Regions from separate parts of the Micrococcus sp. KT16 genome, predicted to be linked through region 1. Evidence: predicted binding sites of a transcription regulator. Region 1 holds the regulator's gene; the other holds the start of a gene.
What was found. The regulator HrcA, encoded in region 1, represses chaperone genes, less so after heat shock. The targets are predictions, from matches to a motif close to TTNGCACTCGNNNNNNNCGAGTGCNAA.

Region 1 (8,484 bases):
GTCCTCGGGGACCTCGATCCCCGACTCGTTCAGGATCTCAACGGCCACGGCGGGCCCCTCCTCGCTTCTGGGACCGCTCCGCGGGCCCGCGGGCGGCGTCGTAGGCGTCCACGATGGCGCTCACCAGCGAGTGCCGGACCACGTCGGAGGAGTCGAAGCGGACCATCTCCAGTCCCTCGATCCCCTCGAGCACCTCGACGGCTTGGGCCAGGCCGGACTGGGTGCCGCGCGGCAGGTCCACCTGCGAGGTGTCGCCCGTGACGACCATGCGCGCACCGAAGCCGAGGCGGGTCAGGAACATCTTCATCTGCTCGCCGGTGGTGTTCTGGGCCTCGTCGAGGATCACGAACGCGTCGTTCAGGGTGCGGCCGCGCATGTACGCCAGCGGGGCGACCTCGATGGTCCCGGCCTCCATCAGCCGCGGGATCGACTCGGGCTCGATCATGTCGTGCAGCGCGTCGTACAGGGGGCGCAGGTACGGGTCGATCTTCTCGGAGAGCCCGCCGGGCAGGAAGCCGAGCCGTTCGCCGGCCTCGACGGCCGGGCGGGTGAGGATGATCCGGTTGACCTCCTTGGCCTGCAGCGCCTGCACCGCCTTGGCCATCGCCAGGTAGGTCTTGCCGGTGCCGGCCGGGCCGATGCCGAAGACGACGGTGGAGCGGTCGATCGCCTCCACGTAGTCCTGCTGGTGCAGGGTCTTCGCGCGGATGCGGCGGCCCCGGCCCGAGAGGATCGAGTCCAGGTGCAGCTGACCCGCGCCGCGCCCGGTGGCGGCGTCGCGGACGTGGTGGACCACCTGGCCCATCACCTCGGGGGTGACGGCCTGGTCGCGGCGGGCGATCGAGCGCAGGTCCTCGACGACGCGCCGCACCGTGGCCACCTCGGCCACCGGCCCGGCCAGGTCCAGCCGCTGGTCGCGGACCGTGACGTCCACGGTGGGGAACACGCCGCCGAGGATCCGCAGCAGGGCGTCCTGCGGTCCGAGCGTGCGGACCATGAGGTCGGCGGACTCGAACGCCACCCCCTCGTGCGCGGTGGCGGGCGGGGTCGGGGTCGTGGGGGGCACGGTCACGATGGGGCGGATCACCTCGGGGTCGCGGGGGCGGGACATCCCGACCAGTCTAGGCGTCGGCGCGCCGTCCTGCCGGGGCTCACCAGCGGCCGAGCCGGTGCTGGAGCACGGCGAGGGCGGCGGGGCCGGCCGTGGAGGCGCGCAGCACGTGCGGGCCGAGCCGCACCGGCACGGCCCCCGCGGCCACGCAGGCCTCGAGCTCGGCCGGGCCGATCCCGCCCTCGGGGCCCACGACGACGGCGATCTCGACGGCCGCGGAGAGTCGCTCCGCCGGCACCGCGGACACCCCGTGCTCCGCGTCCTCGTGCAGTACGAGGACGAGCCGGCCGCCGTCGTCGTCCCAGGCCAGCCCGGCGACCGCCGTCCCGGAGACGTGGTCCCGGACCGCGGGCACCCGGGCGCGACGCGCCTGCTTGGCGGCCGCGCGGGCCGTGTCCGCCCACTTCCGGCGGGCCTTGGCGGCCTTGGGGCCCTTCCAGCGGACGATCGAGCGCTCCGCCTCCCAGGGCACCACGGCGTCCACGCCGAGCTCGACGGCGGCCTGGACCGCCATGAGGTCCCGGTCGCCCTTGGCGAGGGCCTGGACGAGCACGAGCGCCGGGGTGGGCGCCGGCTCCTCCGCCACCGCGTCCAGCCGCACGGACACCGCGTCCGGGGCGGCCGCGAGCACGGTGCCGTGGCCGAGCGTGCCCGACCCGTCGGCCAGGAGCACGGCCTCCCCGGGGGCCAGGCGCATGGCCGCGGCGGCGTGCCGGGCCTCGGCGCCGTCGAAGACGACCTCCGCGCCCGCGCTCGCGCCGGCCAGGGCGCCCGGCTCGAGGTGGAACAGGGGGGCGGTCACAGGTTCCTCAGGTTCTCCCGCAGCCGGGCGAACATGCCCTTGGCCTGGGGTGCGCCGTGCACGACCTCCTCGCCGCGCACCTCGGCCAGGCGCTCCAGGAGCTGGCGCTGCTCGTCGTCCAGGTCGGTGGGCGTGGTGACCACCACGTCCACCTTGAGGTCGCCACGGCCCTGCCCGCGCAGGCGACCGACGCCCAGGCCGTGGAGGACCTCGACGTGGCCGGACTGCACGCCCGGGTCCAGGCTGAGGGACTGCTTGCCGTCCAGGGTGTCCAGCGTGACGGTGGTGCCCAGGGCCGCGGCGGCCATGGGGACGGTCACGGTGGTGGCCAGGTGGTCGCCCTCGCGGCGGAAGGTCTCGTCCGGGCGGACCGCGATCTCCACGTAGAGGTCGCCGTTCGGGCCGCCGCCCGGGCCGGCCTCGCCGCGGCCGGCGAGGTGGATGCGGGTGCCGTCGTCCACGCCCGCGGGGATGCGCAGGGTCAGCGGCGTCCGGGTGCGGACGCGGCCCTGCCCGTCGCACTCGTGGCAGGGCGTCGGGATGACGGTGCCGAACCCCTGGCAGGCGGGGCAGGCCTCGGTGGCCATGACGGTGCCCAGCAGCGACCGCACGGGGCGCTGGATCATGCCGTGGCCATGGCAGGTCTGGCAGGTCTCCGGCTGGGTGCCGGGCTCGCAGCACGAGCCCTCGCACCGATCGCAGCGCACGGCCGTGTCCAGCTCGATCGTCTGCTCGCCGCCGAAGACGGCGTCGCGCAGGTCGATCCGCGCGGTCACCAGGGCGTCCTGGCCGCGGCGGGCGCGGCTGGCGGGGCCGCCGCGGCCGCCCTGGCCGGCGGCGTTCATGAAGGTCTCGAAGATGTCGGCGAAGCCCCCGAAGCCGCCCGCCCCGCCGAAGCCGCCCGGGAAGCCGGCCTGGCCGTTCTCGTTGCCCGTCGTGTCGTAGGCCCGGCGCCGGCCCTCGTCCGAGAGCACCTCGTAGGCGTGGGAGATGCGCTTGAACTGCTCGGCCGCCTCCGGGTCGGGGTTGACGTCCGGGTGGTGGGTGCGCGCGAGCTTGCGGTAGGCGCGGCGGATCTCCTCGGTGCTGGCGTCACGGCTGACGCCGAGCGTCTCGTAGTGGTCGGTCACGGTGGGGATTCCTCTCGGGGAGAGCGGGACGTGGGGCGATGCGGGACGGGGCCCGCCAGGACGCGTGGAGGCGCGTCAGGTGGTCAGGATGCGGGAGAGATAGCGGGCGATCGCCCGGACGGCGGCCATGGTGCCCGGGTAGTCCATCCGGGTCGGACCGATGACGCCGACCTTCGCCACGGCGCCGGGGCCGTAGGCGGCCGCGACCACCGAGGTGTCCGCGAGCGATCCGGCGTTCTCGGAGCCGATCCGCACGGACACCCCGTGGGCGTCCTGCTCCATCTCCGTGAGCAGGCGCAGCAGCACCACCTGCTCCTCAAGCGCCTCCAGGATCGGCCCGATGGACGCGCCGAAGTCCCCCGGGGAGCGGGCCAGGTTGGCGGTGCCGGCCAGGACGATGCGGTCCTGCCGGCCGGCCTCGAGCAGGTCGTGGACGGCCGCGGCCACGAGGGCGGCGGACTGCCGGTGCTCCGGGCGGACCCGGGTGACGACGTCGTCCACCACGGTGGCCGCCTGCACCGGACCGAGCCCCAGCAGGGCGTCCAGCAGGAGGCCGCGGAGCACGGACAGCTCCGCCTCGTCGACCGGACGGTCCAGCACGGCGTGCCGCTGGTCCACCCGCCCCGTGGACAGGATGAGGACCACGAGCACGCGCGTGGGCGCGAGGGAGACCAGTTCGAGGTGGCGGATCGTGGAGCCGTCCTCGTGGGGGAACTGCGCGACGGCGACCTGCTGGGTCAGCTGGGCCAGGAGGCGCACCGTGGACTCCATCATGTGCTCGGTGTCCGTCTCCGGGTCCAGCAGGGTCCGCACGGCCCGGCGCTCGGCGGGGGACAGCGGCTTCACCTCGGAGAGGCGGTCGACGAACACGCGGTAGCCCTTGTCCGTGGGGACGCGCCCGGCGGAGGTGTGCGGGGCCACGATGAGGCCCTCCTCCTCGAGCGCAGCCATGTCGTTGCGCACGGTCGCGGAGGACACGCCCAGGGCGTGCCGTTCCACGAGCGCCTTGGAGCCCACGGGCTCGCGCAGCGCCACGTAGTCCTCCACGATCGCCTGGAGCACCTGCAGGCGGCGGGGCTGCTCCGACATCTCGGTCCTCCTCTGGTCCGTCGGGATCCGGGGCGACCCCGGAGGTGCCCCTGGCTGGCACTCCGGCGGGTCAAGTGCCAATGCTACCGTCCGACCCGGGGGACGACCCGACCGGCCCGCACGGCTTCGCTCACGGTGATCGCCCGCCCCCGTTGCTACCGTGCTCTCCCATGGACTGGAGCAGCTGGGGCCCCGCGGGCCACGACGACCTGACGCGCCGCCCCGCCCGGACCGTCCCCGATGTGCCCGCCACCCCCGGCACGGTGGTCGAGGACGTGGCCTCCGGGTTCACCGGGGCCGTGAGCGGCATCGAGCGCTCCGGCGGCGTGCACGTGGTGGTCCTGGAGGACCGCCGCGGCGTGCGCCGCGGCTTCCCCCTCGGCGGCGGCTTCTGGATCGACGGCGAGCCCGTGACCCTGGTCCCCCCGACCGCCGCGGCCCCGGCGGCGCCGGCCCGCACCGCCTCCGGCTCGCGACGGGTCGAGGGGGCGCGGGCCCGCACTGCCCGCGCCTCTCGCATCTGGGTGGAGGGCGTGCACGACGCCGAGCTGGTGGAGAAGGTGTGGGGCGAGGACCTGCGCCTCGAGGGCATCGTCGTGGAGCCCCTGCACGGCGTGGACGACCTCGCCGGGGCGATCCGTGCGTTCGCCCCCGGTCCGCGGCGCCGGCTCGGGATCCTCGTGGACCATCTCGTCACCGGGTCCAAGGAGGAGCGCCTCGCGGCCGAGGCCATGCGCGTGCCGGGGGCCGCGGGCAACGTGCTCATCCTCGGTCACCCCTACGTGGACGTCTGGCAGGTCATCAAGCCCTCCGTCTTCGGCATCCCCGCGTGGCCCGTCGTGCCGAAGGGGCAGGACTGGAAGACGGGGATCCTGCGGGGACTGGGCTGGCCGCACGGGAGCAAGGAGGCCACGGGGCTGGGGTGGAAGCGGCTGCTCTCCCACGTCACCACGTACGCGGACCTCGAGCCGTCCCTGCTGGGCCGCGTGGAGGAGCTCATCGACTTCCTCACCGCCGCACCCGAGCACTGATCTCGGCGCGGCCCCCGCCCGCCCGCGCTATGCTGGCCCATGCCCTGCGCCCGGTCCCCGGCGCGCGGGTCCCGCGATCCAGGAGGAGCCCCTCGTGAACACCCGCGCGCAGCCCGACGCCGGCCGCACCGGCCACGGCCCGCCCGCCTGGCTCGTCTCGGCCGGCGGCCGCGGCGCCCCGCTCACGGCGAAGCAGGACCGTGACCGCGCGGCGCTGGCCCATCTCAGTCTGGCGTTCGGCGTGCTCGGCCCGCTGGTCGTGTGGCTGCTCTATCGCGACCGCGGCCCGTTCACCTCGCAGGAGTCGCGGGAGGCCCTGAACTTCTCCGGGCCGCCCACGCTCATCACGCTCCTGTTCTTCTTCCTGTCCCTGTTGCCGGTGGTCGGCCCGATCTTCGCGATCCTCGGCGCGCTCACGTGGGCCGCCATGGCGGTCTACGGCGTGATGGGCGCCTCGCACGTGTCCAAGGGCCGTCCGTTCCGGTACCCGTTCAACCTGCGCATCCTGCGCTGACCCGGGGTCGGCCGGTCAGAAGCCGGCCAGCGCCCGGACGATCGCGTCGTTGCGCAGCCGCCCCTCGAGCGTCGGGATGATGCGCCCGTCGACGGCGGCGCGCCCGTCCAGCAGGCCCGCGGCGATGAGTTCGGCGATCGCCCCGCGGATCCGCGCGGCCTCCCCCGGCGTCTCCGAGACGAGCTCCGCGGTCGGGAGCCCGCCCACCGTGCGCACCGCGAGCATGATGCGCTCGAGGCGCCGCGCGTCGGCGTCGGGCCGCTCGCGGCCGACGGCGGGGGTGACCCCCGTGGCCAGCCGCTGCGCGTAGGCGGCGGGGTGCTTGGCGTTCCAGAACCGGACGCCGGCGAGGTGCGAGTGCGCGCCCGGGCCGATCCCCCACCAGTCCTGGTCCTCCCAGTACGCCACGTTGTGCCGCGCGCGGTGGACCCCGGACCCCCGCGGATCCCGCGCCCAGTTGGACACCTCGTACCAGCGGTAGCCGGCGGCGCTGAGCAGCTCCTCGGCGAGCAGGTACTTGTCCGCCTGGTCGTCGGGGTCCACGTCCGCCACCTCGCCGCGGGCCACCTGGGCCCCGAGCTTGGTGCCCTCCTCCACGATCAGCGAGTACGCGCTCACGTGGTCCGGGGCCAGGACGACTGCGGCCTCGAGCGTGGCCCGCCAGTCGGCGAGGGACTCCCCCGCGGTCCCGTAGATCAGGTCCAGGGACACCTCCAGGCCGGCCTCGCGGGCCGCGGCGACGGCGGCGGGGACGGACTCGGGCCGATGGGTGCGCTCGAGCGTGGCGAGCACGTGCGGCATCGCGGACTGCATGCCCAGGGAGAGGCGGGTGAAGCCGCCGGCCGCGAGCTGGCGGGCGTACTCCGGGGTGATCGTGTCCGGGTTGGCCTCGGTGGTCACCTCCGCGCCGGGCGCGATCCCGAACCGGTCCACCGCCGCCTGGAGGATGCGCACGAGGTCCGCGGCCGGCAGGAGCGTGGGCGTGCCGCCGCCGAAGAACACCGTGTGCAGCGGGCGGGCGGGCACGTCCGAGGACGCGAGCACGTCCGCGGCGAAGTCCAGCTCCGCGACCGCCGACTCCCAGTAGTCGCCGCGACCCGCGCCGGGGCCAAAGTCGACGGCCGTGTACGTGTTGAAGTCGCAGTAGCCGCAGCGCACCGTGCAGAACGGCACGTGGACGTACAGGCTGAAGGTGCGCGCCGCGCCGTCGCGGGCGGCCGCGCGCACCCGCTGCCCGACGTCGGCCGGCAGCCGGCCGTCGTCGGGGACGGGCTCGCCGAGGGGCAGGGCGGGCACTTACTTCTTCGCGGCCTGGTCGGCGCCGGCGCCGTCCGAGGATAGGGCGGCGATGAAGGCCTCCTGCGGGACCTCGACCCGGCCGACCATCTTCATGCGCTTCTTGCCCTCCTTCTGCTTCTCGAGCAGCTTGCGCTTGCGGGAGATGTCTCCGCCGTAGCACTTGGAGAGCACGTCCTTGCGGATCGCGCGGATGTTCTCGCGGGCGATGATGCGCGAGCCGATGGCGGCCTGGATCGGCACCTCGTACTGCTGGCGCGGGATCAGCTCCTTGAGCTTGCCCGTCATCATCACGCCGTACGCGTAGGCGTTGTCCCTGTGGGTGATGGAGGAGAACGCGTCCACCTGTTCGCCCTGGAGCAGGATGTCCACCTTGACGAGGTCGGCGACCTGGTCGCCGTCGGCCTTCCAGTCCAGCGAGGCGTACCCCTTGGTGCGGGACTTGAGCTGGTCGAAGAAGTCGAACACGATCTCGGCCAGGGGGATCCAGTAGCGGATCTCCACGCGTTCCTCGGAGAGGTAGTCCATGCCCTTGAGGTTGCCGCGCTTGGCCTGGCACAGCTCCATGACGGCGCCGATGAACTCCGCCGGCACGATGATCGTGGCCGAGGCCATGGGCTCGCGCACCTCGAGGATCTTGCCCTCGGGGAACTCGGAGGGGTTGGTCACGGTGACGACCTCACGGTCCTCCCGGGTGACCTCGTAGACCACGTTGGGCGCGGTGGAGATGAGATCGAGGTCGAACTCGCGCTCGAGGCGCTCGCGCACGATCTCCAGATGCAGCAGACCGAGGAAGCCGACGCGGAAGCCGAAGCCCAGCGCGACCGAGGTCTCCGGCTCGTAGACGAGCGCGGCGTCGTTGAGCTTGAGCTTGTCCAGGGCGTCACGCAGCACGGGATAGTCCGAGCCGTCGATGGGATACAGGCCCGAGAACACCATGGGCTTGGGGTCCTCGTAGCCACCCAGGGACTGCTCCGCCGGGTGGGCGTGGTTGGTGACCGTGTCGCCCACCTTGGACTGACGCACGTCCTTCACGCCGGTGATGAGGTAGCCCACCTCGCCCGCGGCCAGACCGTTCGTGGGCACGGGCTCCGGGGAGGAGACGCCGATCTCGAGGAGCTCGTAGGTGGTGCCCGTGGACATCATGCGGACCTTCTCCCGCGGGGAGAGCCGGCCGTCCACGACGCGCACGTACGTGACGACGCCCCGGTAGGTGTCGTACACGGAGTCGAAGATCATCGCGCGGGCCGGGGCGTCCGCGTCCCCCTCCGGGCCGGGGATGGCGCGGACCACGCGGTCCAGCAGGTCCTCGACGCCGACGCCCGTCTTGCCGGAGACGCGCAGCACGTCCTCGGGCTCGCAGCCGATCAGGGAGGCCAGCTCGGCCGCGTAGCGGTCCGGATCCGCGGCGGGCAGGTCGATCTTGTTGAGCACGGGGATGATCTCCAGCTCGTGCTCCATGGCGAGGTAGAGGTTCGCCAGGGTCTGGGCCTCGATGCCCTGGGCGGCGT
Region 2 (19,977 bases), on a different contig from region 1:
GACCGGGGCGCGGCCGGCCGGCCGCGCCCCGGTCCGTGCTTCCTAGAGTGGAGGCATGACCGTCCTGATCGACCCGCCCGCGTGGCCCGCCCACGGCACCGTGTTCTCCCACCTCGTCTCCGACGCCTCCCTCGAGGAGCTCCACGCGTTCGCGCGGGCAGCAGGGCTCTCGGAGCGGGTCTTCGACCGGGACCACTACGACGTGCCCGCGCACCGACGTGCCGAGCTCGTGGCCCGCGGGGCGGTGCCCGTCACCGGACGGGAGCTGGTGCGTCGGCTCGCCGCCTCGGGGCTGCGCGTGCCCGCCCGGAGCCGCGCCGAGAAGCGGGACGTCGTCCTCGCCCGGCGCTGGGCGCGGCTGTTCGAGGGCACGGCGGCGAGCCCGGATGCGGTGACGACGGCGGGACGCGACCTGCTGGCCCGCTGGGCGGAGCCGCATCGGCACTACCACGACCCGGCCCACCTGCTCGCGGTGCTCGAGTCCGTGGACCTGCTCGAGCGGGCGGGGGCGGAGACCGGGCCGGATCCGCGTGCGGTCCGCCTGGCCGCGTGGTTCCACGACGCCGTCTACGCCGGGGACCCCACCGCGCCCGCCGGCCAGGACGAGGCGGACTCGGCCGCCCTGGCCCGGGACGTGCTCACCGATCCGCGGCTGGCCGTGCCGGCCGACGTCGTCGACGAGGTGGCACGCCTCGTGCTGCTCACCGCCGCCCACGACCCCGCCCCGCACGACGCGGCCGGGGCGGTGCTCTCGGACGCGGACCTCGAGGTCCTCGGCCGCTCCCCCGAGGCCTACGCCCGCTACGTGGCCGCGGTGCGGCGGGACTACGCGCACGTGTGCGACGCGGACTGGGCCCGCGGTCGCGGCGCGGTGCTGGACGCCCTGCTGGACGCCGGGCCGCTGTATCGGACCGCGCCCGGCCGAGCACGGTGGGAGGCCGCCGCCCGCCGCAACCTGGCGGCGGAACGAGCCGCGCTGTCGGCCTGAGCGGGGCGCCCCGGTGCCGGCCCCGGACGCGGCGAGGCCCGCCTCCCCGGACGGGGAGACGGGCCTCGCTGGCTGGGCGCCCGAACGGGCCGGGCCGGCTCAGCGGCTGATCACATCATGCCGCCCATGCCGCCCATGCCGCCCATCGGGTCCATGCCCTCGGCGCCGGCGGCGGCCTTCTCGGGCTTGTCCGCGACGACGGCCTCGGTGGTCAGGAACAGGCCCGCGATGGACGCGGCGTTCTGCAGGGCCGAGCGGGTCACCTTCACCGGGTCGTTGATGCCGGCGGCCAGCAGGTCCTCGTACTCGCCGGTGGCGGCGTTCAGGCCGTGACCGTCGTCGAGGGTCTTGACCTTGTCCGCCACGACGCCGGGCTCCAGGCCCGCGTTGAAGGCGATCTGCTTCAGCGGGGCCTCGATGGCGACCTTCACGATGTTCGCGCCGGTGGCCTCGTCGCCCTCGAGCTGCAGGCCGCCGAACGCCTTGGCGCCGGCCTGGATCAGGGCCACGCCGCCGCCGGCGACGATGCCCTCCTCCACCGCGGCCTTGGCGTTGCGCACGGCGTCCTCGATGCGGTGCTTACGCTCCTTGAGCTCCACCTCGGTGGCCGCGCCGGCCTTGATGACGGCCACGCCGCCGGCCAGCTTGGCGAGGCGCTCCTGCAGCTTCTCGCGATCGTAGTCCGAGTCGGTGTTCTCGATCTCGGAGCGGATCTGGGCCACGCGGCCGGCGATCTGCTCGGCGTCGCCGCCACCCTCCACGATGGTGGTCTCGTCCTTGGTGATGACCACCTTGCGGGCGGAGCCCAGCAGGTCGAGGGTGGCGTTCTCCAGGGACAGGCCCACCTCGGAGGAGATGACCTGGCCGCCGGTGAGGATGGCGATGTCGGCGAGCATGGCCTTGCGGCGGTCACCGAAGCCCGGGGCCTTCACGGCCACGGACTTGAAGGTGCCGCGGATCTTGTTGACCACGAGGGTGGCCAGGGCCTCGCCCTCGACGTCCTCGGCGATGATCAGCAGCGGCTTGCCCGACTGCATGACCTTCTCGAGGATCGCCACCATGTCCTTCACGGAGGAGATCTTCGAGTTGACGATGAGGATGTAGGGATCCTCGAGGACGGCCTCCTGGCGGTCCGCGTCGGTCACGAAGTAACCGGAGATGTAGCCCTTGTCGAAGCGCATGCCCTCGGTGAGCTCGAGCTCGAGGCCGAAGGTGTTGGACTCCTCGACGGTGATGACGCCCTCCTTGCCGACCTTGTCCAGGGCCTCGGCGATGAGGGAGCCGATCTGCTTGTCCGCGGCGGAGATCGAGGCGGTGGCCGCGATCTGGTCCTTGGTCTCGATCTCGCGGGAGGCGGAGAGCAGCTCAGAGGTGACGGCCTCCACGGCCTTCTCGATGCCGCGCTTCAGGGACAGCGGGTCGGCGCCCGCGGCCACGTTGCGCAGGCCCTCGCGGACCAGCGCCTGGGCCAGCACGGTGGCGGTGGTGGTGCCGTCGCCGGCGACGTCGTCGGTCTTCTTGGCGACCTCCTTGACGAGCTCCGCGCCGATCTTCTCGTACGGGTCCTCGAGCTCGATCTCCTTGGCGATGGAGACGCCGTCGTTGGTGATGGTGGGGGCGCCCCACTTCTTCTCCAGCACCACGTTGCGGCCGCGGGGGCCGAGGGTCACCTTCACGGCGTCGGCCAGGGTGTTCAGACCCTTCTCCAGGCCGCGGCGGGCCTCTTCGTCGAATGCGATGGTCTTGGCCATGTGCAGGTCCTTTCTGGACGTCGGCTTCCTACTTCTGGTGGCTGACCCGCGCCGATGCCCGCGACGGACGGCCCCTGGGGGCCTCATCGGTGGACAGGTCCTCCTCCACGGCGCCGGACCGACCGGGGTACGGCTGGCAGTCGCGCCTTCGGAGTGCTAACCCCATTATGAGCACTCGCACCGGGAGAGTGCAAAGGGTCCGCGGTGCGGGAGCCCGCTCTTCCGCGGACGGCGGACGGCCCCCGGCAGAACGCCTCGGGAGGCGCCCCGCCGGGGGGCCGGGAAGGGTGCGCGTCCGGCACGGCCGCACGGCGGGCGGGTCAGCCGGTGACGACCACCGCGACGCCGTTCACCTGCAGGTTCGGGGTCTGCATGACCGGGAAGCCGAGCTCCTTGCCGACCGCCTCGGCGGCGGCCTTGTTGGCCGAGCCGTTGTACAGGACGGTGGAGGACTGGATGCCGTAGCCGCTCCAGTTCTTCGCGTCCACCGAGGTGTAGCCGGCGCTCGTGAGCCGCTGCGCGTAGGAGGCGGCGAGGCCCTGGGAGCGGGTCGCGTTGTACACGGTGACGTGGGTGCCGCGCACGGCCGCGGACTGCGCGGCCGCACGAGAGCTCGACGCGGCCGCAGACTGCGCGGCCGCACGGGAGCTCGACGCGGCCGCGGACTGCGAGCGCGAGGCCTCCGCCGCGGCGGCCGAACGGGACGCGGCGGCGCGCGAGGACTCCGCCGCCTGGACGGCCGCCGCCGACCGGGACGCCTCTGCGGACTGCGCGGCGGCCTCGGAACGCGAGGCCTCCGCCGCCTGTGCCTCGGTGGCGGCACGGGACGACTCAGCGGCCTCCGCGGCGGCACGGGACGACTCGGCGGCCCGGGACGACTCGGCGGCTTCTGCGGCGGCCGCCTCCTGCGCCACCCGCGAGGACTCAGCCGCGGCCGCAGCCGCGGAACGGGACGCCTCCGCCGTGTCCTCGGACGGGGTGGCGGACTCGGTCGCGGATGCAGTCGACGCCGACGCGGAGGACGCCGAGGAGGACTCGGACGACGCCGACGTCGACGTCGACGGCGACGGCTCGACCGCCGGGGCCGTCGTCGAGCTCTCGGCGGCGACGGGCTCGGAGCGGTCGCCGGTGAGCCACGGCAGGACGACGCCCACGAACAGGCCGGCGAGCAGGACGAGGCCGGCCACCCAGAGCAGCGGGCTCAGGCGGCGACCCCCGCCCGCGGCGGTCGCGCCGGCAGCGGCGAAGGACTCGCGGTGCGCGCCGCGCTGGTCCGTGTACTCGGGGACCTCGTCGAAGCGGTCGGGCTGGTAGGCCATGGGTCAGTTCTCCTGGCGGGAAGCGGGCGTGGACGGCGCCGGATCCGCGGGTCCCCTCCGGGCCCGGCTGCGGGTGCCGCGCTTGCGCAGCAGCCGCGTGACCAGCAGGGGTCGGTAGGCCAGGGCGGCCTCACGGTCCAGCAATCCGTTCAACACCTGATAATAGGCGGTCGGAGGCAGCCCCAGACGCTCTCGGACGGCGTGGTCCTTGGCCCCGCCGTACCGCCAGGTGGCGGCCTCCAGGTCCAGGACCGCACGCTCCAGGTCCGTCAGCTCGTCCCGTCGCGCCCGCGCGCGGGCACCCTCGTCCGGGGCCGGATCGGGCGAGACGGGCGTGGGGTGGGACATGGCGGCCACTGTACCCACCCGGTCTACCCTCGGGGCATGGAGTTCATCGCGCCCCTGGATCCGGGCTGGGAGGCGGCCCTCGCCCCGCAGGCCGCCGCGTTCGAGCAGGTCGGCGAGGCCCTGCGTGCCCGCCGGGCGGCCGGAGAGCAGGTGCTGCCGGCGCCGGAGCACATCCTGCGGGCGTTCCGTCAGCCGTTCGCGGACGTCCGCGTCCTCGTGCTGGGCCAGGACCCCTACCCGACGCCGGGCCATCCGATCGGCCTGAGCTTCGCGGTGGACCGCCACGTGCGGCCGCTGCCCCGCTCCCTGGCCAACATCCACCGGGAGCTGCACGACGACCTCGGCATCACCCCGCCCGCCCACGGCGACCTCTCCGCGTGGACGGACCAGGGCGTGCTGCTGCTGAACCGCGCCCTCAGCGTGCGGGCCGGCGCACCCGGCAGCCACCGCGGCCTCGGCTGGGAGCAGATCACGGAGGCCGCGGTGCGGGCCCTCTGCGCGCGCGGCACCCCGCTCGTGGGGCTGCTGTGGGGAGCCGACGCGCGGCGCATGGCGCCGCTGCTGGCGGCGGCGGGGGCCGGCGTCGTGGAGTCCCCGCATCCCTCTCCCCTGAGCGCCCACCGCGGGTTCTTCGGCTCCCGGCCCTTCAGCCGGGTGAACCGGCTCCTCGAGGCGGCCGGCGCGGCGCCGGTGGACTGGCGCCTGCCCGACTGAGCCGAGCCGCCGGTCAGCGGCGCTGGTGCATCACGAGTTCGGTGGGCAGCAGCGTGCCCATCCGGTCGGTGATCGGCTTGGCCAGGGTGTTGCCGAAGGCGACGCCGGCCGCGATCGCCACGACGATGACCGCGGCGTTGAACAGTCCCTCGACGCCCAGCAGCGTGGCCCCGGTCTCCACGGTGAACCCGTAGACGGACCGGAACATGGTGAGTCCGGGAAGCAGGAACAGCATGGACGGCAGGACGATCACGAGCGCCGGGGCCGCGAGCCGCTGGGCCACCAGGCGGCCGAGGAACCCGACCGCCGCCGCGGCGACCGCGGGCACCAGCCGGTCACTGACCCCGATCTGCTGCGCTGCCAGGTACGCGCCGAAGCCGGCCCCGGACACGAGACCGCAGGCCAGGATCTGCGGCCACCGCGACTGCTCCACCACCGCGTCCGCCATGCCCGCGGCCATCACGAGGCCCAGCAGCAGCAGCGGCGGATAGCTCAGCGTCCCCGCCTCGGCCAGGTCCAGCTGTTCGAATCCCACGAGATCCCCGATGCCCACGGCGATCATGATCCCGGCCATCACCCCGGCGAACACGAGCAGCGCGGAGAGGAAGCGGCCCGCGGCGGTCACCGGGAAGCCGTGGATGGCGTCCTGCACCGCGGTGACGAACCTCGCCGTGGGCAGGAGCATCATGATGCCGCCGGCGATCACCAGCGCCGGGTTGACCGGCAGGTCGAGGGCGTAGGCCATCAGCGCGATCACCGTGGCCGTGATCGCCCCGAACATGGTGGAGAAGATCTCCGGGAAGCGCGCCTTGTCCGCCTGGAGCTTGAGCCAGAAGACCAGCCAGGTGGAGACCATGCCCAGGGCCGCGCCCGTCCAGGTCCCCCCGATGAACGGCACGAAGCAGGCCACGAACACGCCGGAGAAGAGGATCTCGAAGACGGCGGGGAACGGCTTCGGCTGATGCCGGATCTCCACGAGCCGGCGCTGGGCCTCGGCCCGGTCCACCTCGCCCGCGGCGATCTCCTCGACGAGCCGGTGGACGGCCACGAGCCCCTCGAAGTTCACCGAGGACGAGCGGACCACCCGCTGGAGGGTGAACGGGGCCTCGCCGCGTGAGGAGTCGGGCGCGTAGTTCAGGGAGATGGACTGGTTGGTCAGGTCCACCTCGGTCTCGAGGATCCCGTAGGCCTGCGTGGCCACGATGATCGAGGTCTCCACGTCCAGCGAGGCCGCCCCGAAGCTGAACATGGTCTCGCCCAGCTTGAGGGCGAAGTCCAGGGTGGTGCGGGCCTCGAGGGCCTGCGCCTCCGCGCGACGCTGCTGCAGCGTGGAGCGCATGCGGCGCCCATACGGCGAGGAGTGCAGGCGGTCGGCCAGCACGAGCGCCTGCGTCGGCAGGTTCTCGACGAAGACCTCACGGGAGCGTCGGCCCGGCCGACGCCCGCGCTTCTCGGGCGGGCCCACGGGGACCACCGGGTCCGGGACGGTGATGTCCGGCGCGGGGATCACGTCCGGGGCGGGCAGGGCGCCGTCGGCGTCCGCGGGGGCCAGGACGGAGGTGGGCACCTGCTCGGACAGCGGCGGCTCTGTCAGGGGCGCGTCCGCGGCCGGTTCCGGCAGCGTCTCCGCCTCCGGCTCTGCCGGCTCCTCCGGCTCCGGCTCCGGCTCCGGGACCGGATCGGCGGCGGCGGGGCGGACCACGGGCGGCAGCGGCTCCGTCGGCTCGACGGCGACCGCGGCCGGGTGGGCGGACTCCGCCGGGTCAAGGTCGAGCAGGCCGGGGTCCTCCGGGTCGAGTGCGAGGTCGCCGGCAGCCGCGGCATCCTCGGCGCCGGCCGGGCGCAGCACGGGGATGAGCGTGGGGACGGCCGGGGGCTCCGCGATGCGGGGGTCGAACCGCGCCGGCTCCTGGGTGCCCTCCTGCTCCATGCGGCTCACCCTCTCCTTCCGTGTGCGGGCGCTGGACGCGCCACGGCGGTGGGCCGAACCCCGCCGACGCGTCCATCCAACCACGCCGGCACCTCCCCCGCCGGGGCCGTCGGCACCGCGGCCCGGGGACGCGAAAGGGCCCTCCCGGAGGAGGGCCCTGCTGCGGTGGATCTTACTGGACTCGAACCAGCGACCTCTCGCGTGTGAAGCGAACGCTCTAACCAACTGAGCTAAAGATCCGGGCGTCGCCCCATGGGGGTGACAACTCGAAAAACGATACCTCAGGCGGCGCCGCCTGTCCACCCGGGCGACGGCCACCCCGCGCACGGCGGAGCGGCCATCGAGAGCCGACGAGCACGTCAGGCGTCGGTCAGCGTGGCGCCGGGCTCGACGCCGCCCTGGGCGACCAACGAGGTCCCGGCGCCCGGGGCGGGCTCCGGTCAGGAGCTGCCGCCGAGGGAGGAGACCGCCTTGGTGGCGTCCGCCAGGCCGGCGCCGCAGCCCGCGGAGCAGGTCACGGGCATGGGCCGGGCCGTGGACTTCAGGGTGGACTCGACCTGGGCCGGGGTGAGGCTCGGCTGCTTGGCCAGCAGCAGGGCGGCCAGGCCCGCGACGTGCGGGGTGGCCATCGAGGTGCCGTTGTAGGCGGCGTGGCCGGCCGTCGTCGGGGTGGTGGCGCCGTTGTTCACGGTCGAGATGATGTTCGCGCCCGGGGCGGTCACGTCCACGGCGGAGCCGTAGTTCGAGAACGAGGCGCGGGCGCCCTGCGAGGTGGAGGCGGCCACCACGATGGTGTTCCGGCAGTTGGCCGGGCGCACGTTGGCGGCGGGCTGGTTCTCGTTGCCCGCCGCCACGACGACGGGCACGCCGCGGGAGACGGCCGCGTTGATCGCGTTCTGGTAGGTGGTGCCGCACGTGCCGGAGCCGCCGAGGGACATGTTGATGACGTCCGCCGGGTTCGGGTTGGCCGGCACGCCCGCCACGGTGCCGCCGGCGGCCCACACGACCGCGTCGGCGATGTCGGACAGCGAACCGCCGCACTTGCCGAGCACGCGGATGGGCTGGATCTTCGCGTTCGGGGCCACGCCGACGACACCCTGGGAGTCGGCCACGGCCGCGACGGTGCCCGCCACGTGGGTGCCGTGCCACGAGGAGTCGGAGGCACCGGCGGTGCCGCACTCGCCAGCGGCGTACCAGTCGCCCTCGTCGCGCGGGTTGGAGTCGCGGCCCCCGCCGTCGCGCGCCGCCCTGCCGTCGGAGATGAAGTCGTAGCCGGGCACGACGTTGCGGTCGAGGTCCGGGTGGGAGGTGATGCCGGTGTCGATGACGGCCACGGTCGCACCGGAGCCCGTCGTGCGGTCCCACGCCCCGGGGACCCGCATGCCGTGGGTGCCGGTGAAGCCCCACTGCTGCGAGTAGAGGGCGTCCACGGGGCTCAGGCCGGTGGCGGTGAGGATGGCGTCCGGCTCCACGGCCTCGACCGCCCCGGAGGCCTTCAGGTCGGCCATGAACTTCGCGGACTCGGCCTGATCCAGCTTGCGGTCCGCCTTGACCACGCGGGAGCCGAGCGCGGTCTCACGCAGCTCCTTCACGGAGACGCCGGCCTCCTTCGCGGCCTTGCCCCAGGCGTTGGCTCGGCCCTTCGCGTGGGCGGTGGCGGCGGTCTCCTTGTAGGTGACGATGAAGGAGTCGTAGCCGTCGGCGTTCGGGTCCTCGACCTGCGCCGCCGCCAGGGGCGAGGCGGCGGTCGGGGTGGCTGCCGGTGCGGCGGGGGCGTCGCCGGAGGGGGCCGCGAGCGCGGGGGACGAGGTCAGGGTCCCGCCGGCGAGGACGGCGCCGGCCACGAGGGCGCCGATGCGGCGGCGGGTGCTGCGGAGTGGGGAGGACTGCACGGGATCTCCTCGGAGTTCTGGGCCACCGGACGCGGGTGCCCGAGGGGCTCGGGCCGGGGTGACTGGGATCACGGTAAGGTCACGATTCCGTCACGACGAGGCCCAGGGTCGAAGTCTGGCGGATGGTCGAGGCATCTCTGGCGGATCCGCCAGCCAAGCCCGGCGGATGGCCACGGGCGCGCACAGCGGCGCCCCAGCGTCGGCCCGCGCCGGACACGACGACGGCGCCGCGCCCTCCCGGCGGAGGTGCGCGGCGCCGTCGGGCCCGCGGTGGGGTGGAGCCCCCTGCCGGATTCGAACCGGCGACCTGCTGTTTACAAGGCAGCTGCTCTGGCCAGCTGAGCTAAGGAGGCCTGCGGCCGGCGCCCGGGGCGCCGCGGCCGGCCCTTTCAGCGTACAAGGCCCGGGCGGACGGCGCGGGGCGCCCCCTGCGTGGGGACGCCCCGCGGACCTCGGCGACGGGTCAGCCGGGTCAGCCGGCGATCTTGGCGCCCGCCCAATCGGCGAAGGTCTTGTCCTCGCCGTCGAGGGCCCAGTTCTTCCCGTCCACGAACACGGTGGGAGTGCCGGCCACACCGGCGACGCGCGCCTGGCGGGTGGTGTGCTCGACCGCGGAGCGGAACGTGCCGTCCTCGACGCAGGAGGCGATGTCCGCGCCGTGCTCCTGCGCGAGCTGCGTGAGCGCCGCGTTGTCCAGGCCCTTGCCCTGGTGCTCGTCGTAGGCGGCGAACAGGGCGGACACGAAGCCGTTGTAGGCCTCGGGCTTCTGGTCCGCCACGCAGTACGCGGCGTTGGCGGCGCGGGCCGAGTAGTTCTGGTTGTTCGGGGCGCTCAGGTAGTCCACCATCCGGTACTCGACCGTGACCTGGCCCTGCTCGAGCCACTGCTCGATCTGGTCCCCGTTGGTGGACTCGAAGTCCGCGCAGTGCACGCAGTTGAAGTCCGCGTAGAGCACGATCCGCGTCGGCTCACCGTCACCACGGGCCTCGGTGTTCGGCAGGGTCTCGGGCTGAGAGCTCGCGGCCTGCTTCGGCACCTCGATCTTCGAGGGGTCGACCTCGCGTTCTCCCGCGCCCTCCGCCAGGTCCGTGGCCGAGGTCAACTCGATGCCGCCCTGCTCGTTCGCCACGGCGGGGATGGGGCCGGCGGCCGCGGCGTCGTCGCCGTTGCGGTTGAGCACGAACGCGACGACGAGGCCGATCACGAGCACCACCGCGAGGACCGAGCCCCAGATGACGCCGGTGCGGCGGCGACTGTCCTTCCTGCGCTGCTCCTCCTGGATCTGGCGGGCACGCGCACGAGCGTCCGTCGCCGAGGTGTGCGAGCCTGACGTGTTCCGGGCCAAGGGTCCTCCTCGTGGGGCAGTCGGTCCGGGTCGAGCACCGGAGCCGGCGGGCAGCGGGCGCGCCGCGCCAGGCGAGCATAGCGGCCCTGTCTGAAAGGATCGTGACCATGGACACCGCCGAGACCCCCTCCCCCGTCGATCGACTGACCATCACGGGCGCCCCGTCGGGGGACGCGACCGAGGACCCGGCGACGTCTCTGCTCGCCCTGCCCTGGGCGCTCCCCCTCGAGACGTGGCCGCGTGAGGTGCTGGCGGCCCTGCCGCGGGGCATCTCCCGTCACGTGGTGCGCTTCGCCCGGGTGGGCGGGGGCATCGTGGCGGTGAAGGAGACCACCGAAGAACTCGCGTTCCGCGAGTACCGGCTGCTGCGCCGGCTCGAGCGGAGCCCGGCGCCGTCGGTGGTGCCGGTGGCCGTGGTCACCGGACGCACGGAGGACGACGGCACGCCCCTGCCCGCCGCCCTCGTGACCCGGCACCTGCGCTTCTCCCTGCCGTACCGCGCCGTGTTCTCGGAGCGCCTCGAGCGCCGCACCCTCGTGCGGCTCATGGACGCGCTGGCGACCCTGCTCGTGGAGCTGCACCTCGAGGGGTTCTTCTGGGGTGACGTCTCCCTGTCCAACGTCCTGTTCCGGCGCGACGCGGGCGGGTTCGCCGCCCACCTGGTGGACGCCGAGACCGGCGAGCTCCGGCAGCGGCTGTCCACCGGCCAGCGCGAACACGACCTGGACGTGGCCGCCGTGAACGTGGGCGGCGAGCTGCTGGACCTGCAGGCCAGCGGGCTGCTGGACCCGGAGGTGGACCCCGTCACCACGCCGGACCTGCTCGTGGCCTCCTACCGACGGCTGTGGGACGAGCTGACCGGGCCCCTGCTGTTCCCCCGCACCGAGCCGTGGCGCCTGGACCGCCGCGTCCGCCGCCTGCAGGAGCTCGGCTTCGAGCTGGCCGAGTACTCACTGCGCGCCGCCGACGCCCCCGGGATGATGATCGCCCGACCCGTCGAGATCCACGCGGGCTACCACCGCCGTCGGCTGACCCGCCTCACGGGACTCGAAGTCCAGGAGAACCAGGCCCGGCGGCTGCTCGTCGACATCGAGGCCGCCCGCCGGGAGTGGGACCCGTACATGGACATCGAGGCTGCGGCGCACCGCTGGGTGGTGGAGGTGTTCGACCCCGTGGTCCGCTCGGTGCCCCTCGAGCTGCGGGCCAAGCTCGAGCCCGCCGAGGTGATGCACCAGCTCCTCGAGCACCGCTGGTACCTCTCCGAGGCCCGCGGCCAGGCCGTGCCCCTGCAGGAGGCGGTGGACTCCTACGTGGACACGGTGCTGCGGACCCGCCGCGACGAGGACGCGGTGGCGCTGCACCCCACGACCACCATGCTGCGCGCCGTCCCACCCGCGGACGCGGACTGACGCCGGCCGCGGCTCAGCGGCGCAGGAGCAGGAAGCCGGGGGCCGGGACCGCCGCCGGCACCGCGCCGGGGCCGAGGGGGCCGTCGTCGCCGTGGCCGGCGAGGAGCTCGGCCCGCGTCAGGTCCGCGGGCACGGGCAGCGGCTCCGCGCCGAGGGCGACGAGCAGGATGACGTCGGCGTCCGCGCCGGCGCGGGTGAGACGCACGTGGCGCCGGGCCGCGTCCACCTCGGCCCGGACGCGGTCGCGGCGGGGGTCGGTGAGCTGAGGCAGCGTGCGGCGCAGGCCGATCAGGGTGCGGTAGGCGGCGAGCACGCGCGCTCCCCGACCGTGGCCGTCCCCGCCGCCCGCGGCCTCCGCCCAGTCCAGCACGGCTGCCTCCCGCGTGGCGGGGTCCTGCGGGTCGGGGACGTCGGCCGGGTCCCAGCCGTGGGCGGCGAACTCGCGGCGACGTCCCTGCCGGACGGCGTCCCCGAGCTCGGGCTCGCGGAACGAGGTGAAGAACGGCCACGGCGTCGAGGCCGCGAACTCCTCCCCCATGAAGAGCATCGGCACGTGCGGGCCGGTCAGCAGAAGGGCGGCCTCGGCCGCGAGCGCGCCCTCGGACAGGGCGGCCGCGGTGCGGTCGCCGCCGGCACGGTTGCCCACCTGGTCGTGGTTCTGGATGCTGGCCACCCACGCGTGGTTGGGGACAGCCTCCGGCACGGGGCGCCCGTGGTCACGGCCGCGGAAGGTGGAGCGGGTGCCGTCGTGGAAGTAGGTGCGCTCCATGACCTTGGCCACCGCCTCCAGCGGGGCGAAGTCCGCGTAGTAGCCGTGGGTCTCCCCCGTCGCGGCCACGTGCAGGGCGTGGTGGACGTCGTCGTTCCAGGCCGCGGCGAGGCCGAGCCCGCCGGCGTGGCGGGGCAGCACCAGACGCGGGTCGTTGAGGTCGGACTCGGCCAGGAGGGGCACGGGTCGGCCGGCACGGGCCGCGATCCCGTCCGCGAGCGCGGCCATCTCCTCGAGCAGGTGCACGGCGCGGGCGTCCCGCAGGGCGTGCACCGCGTCCAGGCGCAGCCCGTCCACGCGCATCTCCTCGAGCCAGAAGCGGACGTTGTCCAGGACGAGCCGGCGCACCTCGTCCGAGTCGGCGCCGTCCAGGTTCAGGCCGTCGCCCCAGCCGGTGCCGCCCTGACCCAGATACGGCCCGAACACCTGCAGGTAGTTGCCGGAGGGGCCCAGGTGGTTGTGCACGACGTCCTGGACCACGCCGAGGCCGGCGGCGTGGGCGGCGGCCACGAAGCGGCGGTAGGCGGCGGGGCCGCCGTAGGACTCGTCGACGGCGAACCACGCCACCCCGTCGTAGCCCCAGTTCCGCGGCCCGGAGAAGGAGTTCACCGGCAGCAGCTCGACGTGGGTGACCCCGAGGTCCGTCAGGTGCGGCAGGCGGGCGATGGCGGCGTCGAGGGTCCCCTCGGCCGTGAAGGTCCCCACGTGCAGCTCGTAGAGGACGGCGCCGCGCAGGCCCCCGCCCTGGGGTGCGGCCGGATCGGACTCCACCCCGGGCGGCCCGGTCCAGCCCTCGTCCGGCCACGCGAAGGCGCGGCCGGCGACGTCGCGGCGGGAGGGCCCGTGGACCGTGTCGGGCTGGCGGCGGGAGCGGGGGTCCGGCACGGGGTCGGCCCCGTCCACGCGGTAGCCGTAGCCGGGGTCGGCCGGCGGCTGGGCGGCGTCGAGGCCGAGGGCGGCGAGCGGGTCCTCCGTGGGTGTCCACCAGCCTCCGGCGGCGGGGTCCATGGCCACGACGGCGGCGACGGGCCAGCGGTCCTCGGCGTCGTGCAGGGCGCCGGGCTCGGTGTCGACGAGGACGAGGTCGACGCTCTCTGCGTGCGGCGCCCACACTGCGTAGGGGATGGCGCGCGCGGCGTCGACGGCGGCCCGCTCGGCCGCGGCGGGGTCCAGGGGGTCGGAGCCGATCGGGTGCAGGCCCGGGGCGGGGGCGTCGGCCGGACGGGGCTCGGTCACGGGGCGGTCCTCTCTCGGCGGTCGGACGGGGCGTGCGCCGGGACGAGCAGCGCGACGGGCAGGGTGCTGAGCAGTTCGTCGAGGCGCACGGCGCCGCGCGCGTCGGGGTGGACGGGGTGGCCGGTGACGGCGTCCTCCCACCGCCCAGCCGGCACGGTCACGACGGTCTGGCCCCAGCCACCCGCGGCCGCGAGGCGGACGGGCCAGCGGGTGGCCACGGCGAGCGCCCCGCCCCGGTCGAACGCGATCGCGTGTTCGGCGGCGGGGCCGGAGACGTCGAGCGGGCGGTGGCCGGTGAACAGCTCGGGCCGGTCGCGGCGGGCGCGCAGCACGCCGGCCACGACGGCCAGCTTGGCGGCGGCGGGGTCGTCGAGGCCGGGCGTGTGGCCGGCGTCGAGGCGGTCCAGCAGGTCGGCCCGGGCCGCGAAGTCCACGGGGCGGCGGTTGTCCGGGTCCACGAGGGTGGGGAAGGGCACCTCCGTGCCCTGGTAGACGTCGGGGACGCCGGGGGCGGCGAGCTGGACGAGCTTGTGGCCGAGCTGGACCACGAGGCCGGGCTCGGCGATGCGGTCCGCGACGGCCTGGAGCACGCCCCGGGCAGGCCCCTCGGGGGAGGTGACGGCGGCGGCGAGTGCGGCGAGCCGGGCCTCGAACTCGGGGTCCTGGTCCGTCCAGGTGGTGGCCAGGGCCGCCTCGCGGGAGGCCTTCTGCAGGAAGCCGAGGATCCGCTCCTCCTCCGGCGTGGTGCCGTCCGTGGGCCAGACGCCCACGATGGACTCCCAGAGCAGCCGCTCCGCGTCGGGGTGGCCGAGCGGGTGGAGGCGCCTCAGCTCCGCGAGCTCGGCGGCCCAGCGGTCGGGCTCCTCGGCGAGCACGGCGATGCGGGCGCGCACGTCCTCGCCGCGCTTGGTGTCGTGGGTGCTCAGGGTGGTCATGGCCGTCGGCCAGGCGGCCTGGCGCGCCTGCTGGGCGGCGTGGAAGTCGGCCAGGGACAGGGCGACGTGGGAGGGGTCTCCGCCGACCTCGTTCAGATTGGCCCACCGGGTGTACCGGTAGAAGGACCGGTCCTCGACGCCCTTGGCCATCACCATGCCGGAGGTCTGCTGGAACCGGCGGGCCACGGGCGAGTCCGGGTCGGTCAGCTCGGGCCGCAGGTCGCCGAGCACGTCGGCGAGGGCCGGCTCCGCCGCGGCCGCGTCCGCCAGCGCGCCCTCGAGCACGGCCAGGCCCACGGGCAGGTAGGTGCGGTACACGGGCAGGCGGGCGAGCACGGCGGCGAACGCGGCGGCCACGTCCTCGTCCGGGTGGGCGCCGAGGGCGTGCACGGCGCGGACCTCCCGGACCAGCCGGGCGGTCTCGGCCGCGAGGGAGCCGGTGGCCACGTCGTGCTTGGCCCGCACCACGGCCTCGTCCCACTCCCGACGACGGCGCGCGTCCTCGGCCGCATCGCCCGCGGCCTCGGGGTGCATGAAGACGCGTTCGACCTCGCCGAGCGCGTCGTAGCCGGTGGTTCCGTCCGCGGGCCAGTCCGCGGGCAGCGCCTCACCGGGCTCGAGGATCTTCTCCACCACGAGGTAGCCCTCCGGGAGCACGTGGGAGCGCAGGCGCCGCGCGTAGCCGGCCGGGTCCGCCAGGCCGTCCGGGTGGTCCACGCGCAGCCCGTCCACGAGCCCTTCGCGGACCCAGCGGGCGGGTTCGGCATGGACGGCGTCGAAGACCTCGGGCTCCTCCACCCGGACGCCCGCGAGCGTGGTGACGGTGAAGAAGCGGCGGTAGTTCAGCTCGGCGTCGCCGCGGCGCCAGCCGACCAGCCGGTAGTGCTGGCGGTCGTGCACGGCGCGGGCCAGGCGGGCCTGCTCCGCGGTCGGCTCCTTCGCCGGGTCCGCCGCCGCGAAGACCTCCGCGGTGCGCAGCCCGGTCTCCGTCTCGGCCGCCTCGAGCGATCCGGGGGCGAGGGGGTAGACGTTGTCCCAGTAGCGCAGACGGCCGCCCTCGGCGTCGACGACGAGACGGTCCAGTTCCGCGTCCGCGTCCCCGTCAGGGCCGTCTCCCAGCACGGGGATGAGCAGGGACCCGTCGCCGGCCGCCCAGTCCACGTCGAACCACGCCGCATGCGCCGCCTCGGGACCGTGGGTGAGCACGTCCCACCACGCCGGATTGGCCTGGGGCGTGGCCACGCCCACGTGGTTCGGCACGATGTCCACGAGCACGCCCATGCCCGCCTCGTGCGCGGCGCGCGCGACCATGTCCAGTCCCTCTGCCCCGCCGCGGGCGGCGTCCAGCCGGGTGGGGTCCACGACGTCGTACCCGTGGTCGGAGCCGGGCTCGGCCTCGAGCAGCGGCGAGAGGTAGAGCCAGTCCACGCCCAGGCGCCGCAGATAGGGCACGAGCCCGGCCACGGACTCCAGCGGCAGATCCGGGCTGACCTGGAGCCGGTAGGTGGACGCGGGGGCGGAACGGACGGTCGAGGTGCTCACGCGGCGACGCTAACAGAGGCCCCCGACGCGGCATCAGGCCCGACGGACGGCGGCGGGCGCGGTCACGGGGCCGGACGCAGCGGCAGGTCCTCGTACTTCTCCGGCGGGTTGTGGAAGATGTCCTCGCCGACGAAGGGCTCGCCCGAGGGGTCGACCAGGACCATCTCGTCCCGCAGGACGGTCCCGTCCGGCTGGGTGAGGTCGATGATGAACCCCGTGCCGGACTGGCGGATGCGCTCGATCGAGGTGTAGCCGTACTTGGCCGTCAGGTTCTGACGCAGCGTGTCCAGCCCCGCCAGGTGCGTCCCCACACCCACGCCGGCCAGCACGGCCGCGACCGCCAGCATCACGGCCCCCACCCGGCGCTGCAGCCGGGTGTTGTCCAGGACGTCCACCTCGGTGTTGCGTCCGTGCTCGTCAGCGTGCCGCCGGTGCCGGCGCTCGCGCCAGATCCCGGCGGCCAGCAGGATGCCGCCGACGACGAGCGCGAGGGCGGCCGCCCAGTAGGCGAGCCAGGGGGTGAAGAGGTTGACGGGCGCGAAGGTCATGCCCCCAGTGTGACATCCCTCACGTCCGCGGGCCGCTCAGGGCAGGCCGGTACCGCGCGCCGCGGTCCACAGGCGGTGCCACTGCGCGGAGTCCATCGCCTCGGCCACGGAGGCCGCCTCGGCGCACGCGGCGACGCGCTCCGGGTCCTGGGTGCCGATCACGGGCCGCACGCCCCACGGCAGGCGCAGCAGCCAGGCGAGCACCACGGCCTCCCGGCTGACGCCCAGCTCCGCCGCGACCTCGCCGACGACGCCGGCCGCGCCGTCGTCGCCGGAGCTGAACCGACCCTGCCCCAGCGGACCCCAGGCCTGCAGCTCGATCCCCTCGGCGGCGCACACCGGGCCGAGGCGCCCGGCGTCGGCGTCCGCGGGGGCGTCCGGGTGGTTGGCGAGCACGGCCGCCTCCACGAGGGTGCGGTGGTGCAGGCCGAGCTCGACCTGGACGCACGCCAGCCCGGTCCCGTCCGCCGCCTGGCTCTCGAGCTCGCGCTGGAACTCGAGGACGCGGCCCACGCCGAGGTTGGAGAGGCCGAGCTTGCCGACCAGGCCCGCCTCCCGCGCGTCGAGGAAGGCGCGCACGGTGTCGGCCACGGGCGTGAGGACGTCGGGCCGGTGGATGATCAGGGTGTCCACGCGCTGCTCGCCGAGGCGGGCCAGCGAGCCCTCCAGCGAGGCGCGCACGTGCTCGGGCGAGGAGTCGTAGCGGGTCAGACGCCGCCCGGCCGGGTCCGTCTCGTGCAGGACGATCCCGCACTTGGTCTGCACCTTCAGGGCGGAGCGCTCCTCGTAGGGCAGCTCGTGCAGCAGCCGGCCGACGGTCTCCTCGGAGCGGCCGGCCCCGTAGATGTCCGCGGTGTCCAGCAGGTCGACGCCGGCCTCGATCCCGGCGCGCAGGGCGCGGCGGGCACGCTCCACGGCCGCCTCGGCCTGCGCTTCGCCCGCGGGCCCCTCCGGCCCCGCCCCCGGATCGGCGTCCGGGGGCGGCGGGGGAACGGACCCCCAGGCCATGGTCCCGAGGACGATCGGGGTGGCCGGGGTCGGGTCGAGGTCGAGCGGCGGATGCGTGGAGGCTGTGCTCATGGCCTCACCGTCTCACGTCCGCCCGCCCCGGGTCCGGACCTGCCGCCGTGTGATGGGATGGGTCCATGAAGCTCGCCACGTTCCGCCAGCCCGACTCCGACGCGGCCTACCCCGGCGCCACGTTCGCCGCGGTCATCACCTCCGTGCACCCCGAGGACCCCGAGGTCGCCGTGCGTGCCGTCGCCCTGCCGGACTGTCGCGACGTCGGCGAGTACCTCACCGCCACGCCGGAGGAGCAGCGGGAGATGGTGGAGGGCGCCCTCCGCGCGGCGCAGGCCGACCGGTCCCTCCTGCTGGACACCTCCGGCCTCGTCTACGACACGCTCGTCCCCTTCCCCACCAAGGTGTTCTGCGTGGGCCTGAACTACACGAACCACATCGACGAGACGGGCCTGGAGCGCCCTGAGCATCCGACGCTGTTCGCGAAGTTCCCGCAGTCCCTCACGGGTGCGCTGGACCCGATCGAGGTCCCCGAGGAGGACCACCGGGTCGACTACGAGGGCGAGCTGTGCATCGTGGTCGGTGAGCCGGGCCGGCGCATCGCCGTCGAGGACGCCCCGGAGCACATCGCGGGCTACGCGGTGGCCAACGACATCTCCATGCGCGGCTTCCAGGGCCGCACCTCCGAGTGGCTGCAGGGCAAGGTGTGGGAGGCCTCGACGCCCGTGGGCCCGTGGCTGGTCACCCCGGACGAGTTCCCGGCGGACGCGCGCGTCCTCACGCACGTCAACGGCGAGCTGCGTCAGGAGGACAGGGTCGCCGACGTCGTCTTCTCCCCCGCCGAGCTGGTCTCCTACGCCTCGCAGCTGATCACCCTGAACCCGGGTGACCTGATCCTGACCGGCACGCCCGCGGGGGTCGCCCTGGCCCGCCGGGACGCCGAGGGCCGCCGCCCGTGGCTGCGTCCCGACGACGTCGTCGAGGTGGAGATCACCGGGCTGGGACGCCAGCGCAATGAGCTCGTCTGAGGCGGCGCCGGCGGACGCCCTGCCCCGCGTCGTCGGCATCCTCGGTGCGGGGCGGGCGGGCACCGCGCTGGCACGGGCGATCGCGCGCATCCCCCGCCTCTCCCCGGGCACGGCCGCCCCACGGGTGATGGTCGCGGGCACGCGGCGCCCCGCGGCGGTCCAGCGTCACCTGACGATCTACGCGCCCGAGGCCGTCGCCGTGTCGGCCGAGGACCTGGCGGCGGAGGCGGAGCTCGTCGTCGTGGCCGTGCCGCGCGAGGCGCTCGACGACGTCGACCCGCTCGCCCTCGCCGGGCCGGCCACGCGCGCCGTGGTGGACCTGACCAACACGTGGCCGGGCGAGCCCGTCCCGGCGTGGCTCGACGACGACGACGGCGCGCCCGGCTCCGTCCGGATCGCCGCGCGCTGGGCCGCCGCAGGGCTGCGCGTGCCCGTCGTGCGCGCGTTCTCGGAGATCTCGCATCACGACCTGGAGGACGCCGGGCGCGCCACGGCCCCGCGCCGCGCCCTCGCGGTGGGCACCGAGCCGACCGACGCGGCGGCCGACCCGGCCGCGGTCGCCGCCGCGCGCGACACGGTGATCGCCCTCGTCACCGCGATGGGCTTCGACGCGGTCCCCTACACGGGCCTCGACCGGGCCGGGGTCCTCGAGCCGGGGGCGGCGGGGTTCGGCACCGCGCACGACGCCGGCCGGCTCGCCGCGCTGCTCGCCGACGCGCCCACCGGCTGAGGCGCGCCACCGGCCGCGGTGCCTACGCTGGGCGGGACCGCCGACCCGTCCAGGAGGCCCCCGTGACCCGTCCGACGCACCGCAGCGCCCGCCGCACGCTCACCGCGGTCGCCCTGTCCGCCGCCGCCCTCACCGGGCCGGCGGCGTCCGCCACCGTCGTCGCCCTGCCGGTCACGGCGGGGGTGACGGGCGCCGTCGTCGCCGCCGCGCCGCAGGCCCACGCCGTGGCCTGGGACCAGGTGGAGCTCGTGGATGACGCGGGCGTGATCGACCCCGCCCAGCTGCGCCGAGACCTGGCGGGGATCGAGTTCCGGGAGCCGACCCGCGTCGCCGTGGTCACCGAGCGCGGCCCGGACCTGTCCGCGCTGGACGACGACCGCGCGTCTCAGGCGTTCAACGGGCGGGTGCTCGAGCGGGCTCGCGCCGAGCACCCGGACTGGATCAGCGCGGACGGCCAGAAATGGGCCGACGAC

Region 2: the regulator HrcA is predicted to act here: its motif matches at 2,873-2,899, upstream of groL (chaperonin GroEL).

Annotation. Positions count from the first base shown of each region.
Region 1 covers NZ_QNRG01000006.1:15,380-23,863, forward strand. The annotation lists gene ybeY (rRNA maturation RNase YbeY) at 1-48, opposite strand, end outside; gene DE149_RS06730 (PhoH family protein) at 38-1,111, opposite strand; gene DE149_RS06735 (16S rRNA (uracil(1498)-N(3))-methyltransferase) at 1,152-1,913, opposite strand; gene dnaJ (molecular chaperone DnaJ) at 1,910-3,043, opposite strand; gene hrcA (heat-inducible transcriptional repressor HrcA) at 3,119-4,132, opposite strand; gene DE149_RS06750 (DUF3097 family protein) at 4,303-5,163, shown strand; gene DE149_RS06755 (DUF4870 domain-containing protein) at 5,258-5,677, shown strand; gene hemW (radical SAM family heme chaperone HemW) at 5,693-6,973, opposite strand; gene lepA (translation elongation factor 4) at 6,974-8,484, opposite strand, start outside.
Region 2 covers NZ_QNRG01000003.1:3,632-23,608, reverse strand. The annotation lists gene DE149_RS03565 (DUF4031 domain-containing protein) at 56-988, shown strand; gene groL (chaperonin GroEL) at 1,099-2,739, opposite strand; gene DE149_RS03555 (LytR C-terminal domain-containing protein) at 3,060-4,058, opposite strand; gene DE149_RS03550 (DUF3263 domain-containing protein) at 4,062-4,406, opposite strand; gene DE149_RS03545 (uracil-DNA glycosylase) at 4,443-5,120, shown strand; gene DE149_RS03540 (threonine/serine exporter ThrE family protein) at 5,134-7,050, opposite strand; tRNA gene DE149_RS03535 (tRNA-Val) at 7,217-7,290, opposite strand; gene DE149_RS03530 (S8 family peptidase) at 7,491-8,942, opposite strand; tRNA gene DE149_RS03525 (tRNA-Thr) at 9,219-9,295, opposite strand; gene DE149_RS03520 (thioredoxin domain-containing protein) at 9,415-10,287, opposite strand; gene DE149_RS03515 (DUF4032 domain-containing protein) at 10,395-11,696, shown strand; gene treZ (malto-oligosyltrehalose trehalohydrolase) at 11,710-13,701, opposite strand; gene treY (malto-oligosyltrehalose synthase) at 13,698-16,178, opposite strand; gene DE149_RS03500 (hypothetical protein) at 16,241-16,726, opposite strand; gene DE149_RS03495 (aldo/keto reductase) at 16,763-17,806, opposite strand; gene DE149_RS03490 (fumarylacetoacetate hydrolase family protein) at 17,872-18,774, shown strand; gene DE149_RS03485 (NADPH-dependent F420 reductase) at 18,761-19,504, shown strand; gene DE149_RS03480 (DUF5129 domain-containing protein) at 19,567-19,977, shown strand, end outside.